One region of the Marinicrinis lubricantis genome, then DNA from elsewhere that is predicted to be linked to it. Evidence: riboswitches for the same ligand, from Rfam matches in the RefSeq annotation. Region 1 holds a riboswitch; the other holds the start of a gene.
The links. Region 1 has a riboswitch for thiamine pyrophosphate ahead of ACFPXP_RS20275 (ABC transporter substrate-binding protein). Riboswitches for the same ligand answer to the same signal wherever they lie in the genome.

Region 1 (3,210 bases):
CGGGTGCCCAAAATACCAGAATAACGTGCGGCTCAGCAATACGTTGACTTCATCGACCCAGCCGAGCGACCACGGAATTAATTGAAAGAGCACCTCAATCGCAACACCCAAGGTGGCGATGATCCACAACAGCATGACGGCGACAGACATGAATGACAATAAAGGCGACAATTTTCCTTTATGATGCTTTTTCCAATACCGATATTGATAAAAAATTCCCGCTCCGCTCACCCAGCTTCCTACAACAATCAGTACTAACGCAATGTAGAAGTCAACCGATGCCTGCATCGGAGCATAGAACGTGTACAGCACCGTGGCTTTATCCAGCAAAATCATCATCGTAGCGACAATGGTTCCGATGGACATGAGACCGAATCCGATCCAGCCTAAATTTCTTGCTACTGGCTGCAGCTCGCCGCCAAGCGTCTTGGCAACGGCTGAATATAAAAATCCTATGATGAAAAAGGTAGTGAACACAAGTGCCATGAACACTCCGTGTGCGGTAAGCAGCTGATAGTAACCAATTCCGGCAGGAAGCGTAATCGTCCCACCGCGTACGAGCCCCTGCAGCAGACCGGCTACGCCTCCAAGAAACAAGGCTGCGAAAGCAAAGCATATATGTGTTAGTACGAGCGCAGTATCCTCTTTATGAAACTTGTTTTGCTGTAAAATTACATCGGATGGCCTCATAATCTTCACTTCTTTCTGTTGTTCATATTTCGTACTCATAACCCCCATACGGTTTCAGTCCCTATTCCACAACGATCGTCGTATGCATGAATTCATGGCCGCCGCCGCAGTATTCATTGCACAGAATCAAATATTCTCCAGGCTCATTAAACATATGTTTGATATGGCTGACCTCTCCCGGAACGATCATCATATTCACGTTCGTCCCTGGAATTTGGAAGCCATGAACGACATCCGGTGTGGTAACTACGAACTCAACGGTTGACCCGGCAGGAACCGTCAGTGGATGATCTCCGGAATCATAGCCGAACGCATAGGCGGTCATGACCGCCTCATACTCCCCGTCACCCACCATGCGCAAGCCTGGATTGTCGAAGGGAGCCGTTTCTCTGACTTTCTCCGGGTCAATCGTATGGCTATGACTTGGCGGCTCTAGACCAAAAGCAAACGTAGAAATTCCTAAAATCACTAAAAATGCAACCAACATCGTAATCCCAAAGGTAAGCCAAATTTTCTCCAACTTATGAATATGCATCGTTTATCCCCCCATATTTACCCATTGCGCGCTATAAACAACATAAAAACAAGTACCCAGCTTAGGATCAAAAATCCTCCCAGCAGCATGACGGAAACGAAGGTTCCTTTGAGAGACGGTTCCTCTGTTTCGATCTGCTTCTTAGGCTCCATCGCTGCTTGAGACTGTCTGTCTCGCTCCGTTTTCAACTCTGTCATCGCTTACCCCTCCTCGTGAACCGCCGTTTTTTTACGACTGCTTCATTTGTACTCATTGTATTTTTCGAGACCTTACCGTACTGTGATGTTGCTCACATCGACAACGTGTTTTGTTTAACAAATCGTGAACATCGAATGCCTCCGTCTCAGATCGTCCCTGTGGCCGTCAGGGGTGTTCAATGTAGACAGTGATAGAAAAAATCAGTATAATAGGCTTTGTTTTCAAGTTTACGGGGGAGCTGGAATCGGCCGGCTGAGAGTGCGTCCCGTCAAGACGCAGACCCTATAACCTGATCTGGGTAATGCCAGCGTAGGGAGCTATTGGATCTCATCGATCCTTTTTGTGCAGCCGCACTTCCTACGGAAGTGCTTTTTTTGTGCGTTCTTTCACAGATAAGGGCTCTTACCTCGCTGAAATTGCCAAGACGAACATGAAACTTATAAAGGAGAGGGAGACTTTGAAGAAAAACAAATTATGGATGAAGGTATGGACGTTCGCCCTGCTGTCTGCTTTGGTCGTTGCAGGCTGCGGCAACAATGCAGGAGAGAACAATGGCACCTCAGGAAATCAAGCAGGCAGCGAAAATCAAGGGGATGCAGCAGCAAAGCAAAAAGTAACTGTCGTCCTCGATTGGACTCCAAACACGAATCATACGGGTCTGTATGTCGCAGAAGAACAAGGCTATTATGATGAAGCCGGATTGGATGTAGAAATTATTCAGCCTGGGGATGCTGGAGCGGCCAGTATGGTTGCGGCCGGACGTGCGGATTTTGGCATCAGCTATCAGGAAGAAATAACGATGGCTCGGACATCGAAGGATCCGCTGCCGATCGTTTCGATCGCCGCAGTGATCCAGCACAACACTTCTGGATTTGCTGCTCCAGCGGAGAAAGGAATTGTATCTCCGAAAGATTTTGAAGGGAAAACTTACGGAGGATGGGGCAGCCCCGTTGAAGAACAGGTTATGGATTCCATCATGCAGATGGAGCAAGCGGATGTCAGCAAGGTGAAAATCGTCGATATCGGCAACAGCGACTTCTTTACGGCAACGAAGAGAGACATTGATTTTGCGTGGATATTTTATGCCTGGACCGGCATTGAAGCGCAGCTCCGCGGAGAAGATATCCATATGATCTATGTGAAGGATTATTCCGAGAAACTAGATTACTATACGCCGACGATCATTACGAATGAAGCTTTAATAGACGAAAACCCTGAATTGATTAAAGCGTTTATGGAAGCCACCTCGAAAGGATACCAGTTCGCCATCGAGCAGCCGGAGCAGGCGGCGGACATCTTGATCGCTGCCGTGCCCGATCTCGATCCGGAGCTGGTGAAGGCCAGCCAAGAGTGGCTCGTCGATCAATATCAAGCCGATGCGCCGCGCTGGGGTGAGCAGAAGCAGGAAGTATGGCAGGGCTATGCCGACTGGATGATGGAGCACGGGCTGCTCGAGCAGGAGCTGGATGTAGACGCAGCCTACACGAATGAATTTTTACCGGAAGCCTGATTCGAAAGGGGAATTGTAAAAGTGGCCAACGCACTAGTCAGTATTCAAATCATTCCGAAAACACCTAACGGCGAGCAGGTCATTCCTTACGTAGACCGAGCGATTGAGATCATTCAGCAGTCCGGTGTCAAGCACGAGGTTCATCCATTGGAAACGACAATGGAAGGTGAACTGCATGAACTGCTGTCCATTATTGAACAAATGAACAAAGCGATGATTGAGATGGGATGTCCGAATGTCATTTCGCAGGTAAAAATCTACTACAATCCGGAAGGCG
Region 2 (3,210 bases), on a different contig from region 1:
GCAGGACGCATACCGAGAAAGCGCTATGCCACAGCTAGCAGTCCGATGGAAGGGATGATCACCTCTTGACCGATCGCTATTCCCGTCAAGAGCTGTTTGCGCCTATTGGTAAAGAAGGCCAGCAGCAGCTGCAAAGCAAGCATGTGCTGATCGTCGGTGCAGGCGCACTCGGCACCGGCAGCGCGGAAACCCTCGTACGCGCGGGGGTGGGGCATTTGACGATCGTCGACCGGGATTATGTCGAGTGGAGTAATCTGCAGCGTCAGCAGCTCTACGGCGAGGATGATGCAGAGCGGCGCCTCCCGAAGGCGGTTGCCGCGGAGCAGCGGCTGAGGCGCATTAACAGCAGCGCAGCCATTGACGCGATCGTCGCCGACGTCACGACGTCGGAGATTGAGGCGCTGACAGAAGGCGTCGATCTAATCATCGATGCGACTGACAACTTTGATACGCGGCTGCTGCTGAACGATATCGCGCACAAACGGCGCATCCCGTGGATTTACGGCGCGTGCGTCGGCAGCTACGGCGTTAGCTGCGCGATTGTGCCCGGCGAGACGCCGTGTCTGAACTGTCTGCTCGAGACCGTTCCGATTGGGGGCGCGACCTGCGACACGTCGGGCATCATCGCGCCAGCGGTACAGATGGTCGTCGCGCTGCAGATGGCGGAGGCGCTGAAGCTGCTGACGGGGAACAAGCGGGCGCTGCGCGGCAAGCTCGTCTCGTTCGACCTGTGGAGCAACCAGTATACGGCGATCGGCGTTGACCGCTTGAAGAAGGAGGACTGCGCCTCCTGCGGCAGCCAGCCGACGTATCCGTACCTTCAGGCTTCGAACCACAGCCGAACCGCAGTGTTGTGCGGACGAGATACGGTACAGATTCGGCCACCCGCGCCAGTGGAGCGTGATTTGGAGACGCTGGCGGAGCAGCTGTCCAGGCAGGGCGGAACGGTGCAGGGCAATCCATACTTAATCTCGTACACGATCGGGGCGCATCGGCTTGCAATTTTTCGCGATGGGCGGGTGCTTGTGCACGGTACGAAAGATGTCGCGGAAGCGAAAAGCTTGTATCATCGCTATTTGGGTTAATTAAGTCCTAGATTAAATAAGAGAAATCACTGAACAGATGACTGAATAGATCACTAATAAACAAGTGAATGAACAAAACACAGAACAAAACACTGAACTAATCATCGATGATCATCGGATTGGTCAACCATAACTGAATGTTTCTGCTAGGGGCGCCGAAAGGCTGAGATCGAACCAGGCAACGGCCGGTTCAGTCCCTTTGAACCTGATCTGGATCATACCAGCGTAGGGAAGCGGATCACATCGATAGGACTGCCATGCCATGCGGCTTGCGGACATGAGTACAGCGCTAAAGCTAGAGGAGAAAGCGAGTGCCGATATCGTTCGCAGGTGCAGAAAAGGCCGTCTTATGCGTAAGTGAAGCCATCTTCCTGTATGGGAGGGCGGCTTTTTTCGGTTGCAGCAACATAAGCAGCGGTGTAAGGGGGACATGGATAGCCACTTGACATCCGTACAGTGACCTGCGAAAAGAACATCAACACAGCGATCCAAACAATGAACATCAACATTGAAATTCACAAAAAACACCATATACATGCGCTAAAAAGAACATGTGATTCACTCACGTCATGACACCCCAGACACCGCCCGCCGGGAGCCGCACACAGTCCGGAAAAAAGAAACGGCCGAGTGGGACAAACATGACATATGCCTTATAACTCGTATCAACAAAGGAGTGTTGAAATGCTCTTCGAGCAAATTGAACGTGAAATCGAAGGAAGACAGGATGAACTGATTGCTCTCCTGCGCAGGCTGGTCGCCTTTCCGACCGTCAGTCCGCCGGCTAGGAATACGGCGGAAGCGCAGTGTTTTGTAGAAGCGTATTTACAGGAACTCGGGTTTGCAACGGACAGCTGGGAGGTTTTTCCCGGCGACCCGAACGTCGTCGGAGTATTGAAAGGGACGGACTCCTCCAACTATCAGAGCTTGATTCTCAATGGACACATGGATGTAGCGGAAGTTGGGGACAGCAGCGGCTGGACGCATCCTCCTTTCGAAGGTGAGTTGACGGAAGGGCTGATTTACGGGAGAGGGGTCGCCGATATGAAGGGCGGTCTGGCCGCTTTGCTGTTTGCCATCCGCATCGTGCGTGAGCTTGGGATCGAGCTGAAGGGCGATTTGCAGCTGCAGTCGGTGATCGGCGAGGAAGCGGGCGAGGCGGGGACATTGTCCTGTCTGGAAAGAGGATACACTGCAGACTTTGCGGTCGTGGCCGATACGAGCGATCTGCACATCCAAGGTCAAGGGGGCGTCATTACCGGTTGGATTACGGTGCAGAGCAACGAAACGCTCCATGATGGGATGCGCTCTCGAATCATTCATGCCGGAGGCGGGGTTAGCGGAGCGAGTGCAATTGAGAAAATGGCAAAGATTATTGGCGGTCTCCAGGAGCTGGAACGGCACTGGGCCGTCATGAAGAGCTATCCCGGATTTCCACCGGGGATCAATACGATAAATCCCGCTGTCATCGAAGGCGGTCGGCATGCTGCCTTTATCGCGGATCGCTGCAGGCTGTGGATTACCGTTCATTTTTATCCGAACGAGTCATCCGAAAGCGTCACCCGCGAGATTGAGGAGCATATCGCACATGTCGCGGGCGCGGATCCGTGGATGCGCGAAAATCCGCCGCAATTCCATTGGGGCGGAAAATCAATGATCGAGGATCGGGGCGAGATTTTCCCTGCGCTCGAAATCGATCCGAAGCATCCCGGCACGCGTCTGCTGCGGGAGACACATCGGGCGTATGTGAAGCAGGATGCGGTTGTCGGCATGTCGAGATCGGTGACCGACGCGGGCTGGTTCGGAGAGGCGGGAATACCGGCGGTGATCTATGGCCCCGGAAGGCTCCAGGATGCCCATGCGGTGGATGAGAAGCTGGAGCTGAAGCAGCTCATCCTCTATACGCAAATCATTGCGTCGTTCATCGCGGGGTGGTGTAATGCGCGAAAAGGAGAAGAAGGATGACTTTTTCAGCGCCAATCCAGAGTCTTGTTCAGCAACTCGGCATAATCGCTAAGGAGCGGGAGATTGAGCGCTATAGGAGGGATTGGGCAGTGGCCGTTAAACTGGAACAGGTAAGCTTTACGTACGGGGAAAAATCCGAAGACACCGCTGTGCTGCGGGA

Region 2: linked by a shared signal. The riboswitch ahead of ACFPXP_RS10195 (acetylornithine deacetylase) and the one ahead of ACFPXP_RS20275 (ABC transporter substrate-binding protein) in region 1 are both predicted to bind thiamine pyrophosphate.

What each region holds. Positions count from the first base shown of each region.
Region 1 covers NZ_JBHSQV010000184.1:71,537-74,746, forward strand. Annotated here, with positions in the region: gene ACFPXP_RS20260 (b(o/a)3-type cytochrome-c oxidase subunit 1) at 1-690, opposite strand, end outside; gene ACFPXP_RS20265 (cytochrome c oxidase subunit II) at 752-1,225, opposite strand; gene ACFPXP_RS20270 (cytochrome c oxidase subunit 2A) at 1,243-1,422, opposite strand; TPP riboswitch at 1,645-1,756, shown strand; gene ACFPXP_RS20275 (ABC transporter substrate-binding protein) at 1,902-2,933, shown strand; gene ACFPXP_RS20280 (MTH1187 family thiamine-binding protein) at 2,955-3,210, shown strand, end outside.
Region 2 covers NZ_JBHSQV010000134.1:3,377-6,586, forward strand. Annotated here, with positions in the region: gene ACFPXP_RS10185 (thiazole synthase) at 1-69, shown strand, start outside; gene ACFPXP_RS10190 (thiazole biosynthesis adenylyltransferase ThiF) at 66-1,085, shown strand; TPP riboswitch at 1,224-1,334, shown strand; gene ACFPXP_RS10195 (acetylornithine deacetylase) at 1,734-3,050, shown strand; gene ACFPXP_RS10200 (ABC transporter ATP-binding protein) at 3,047-3,210, shown strand, end outside.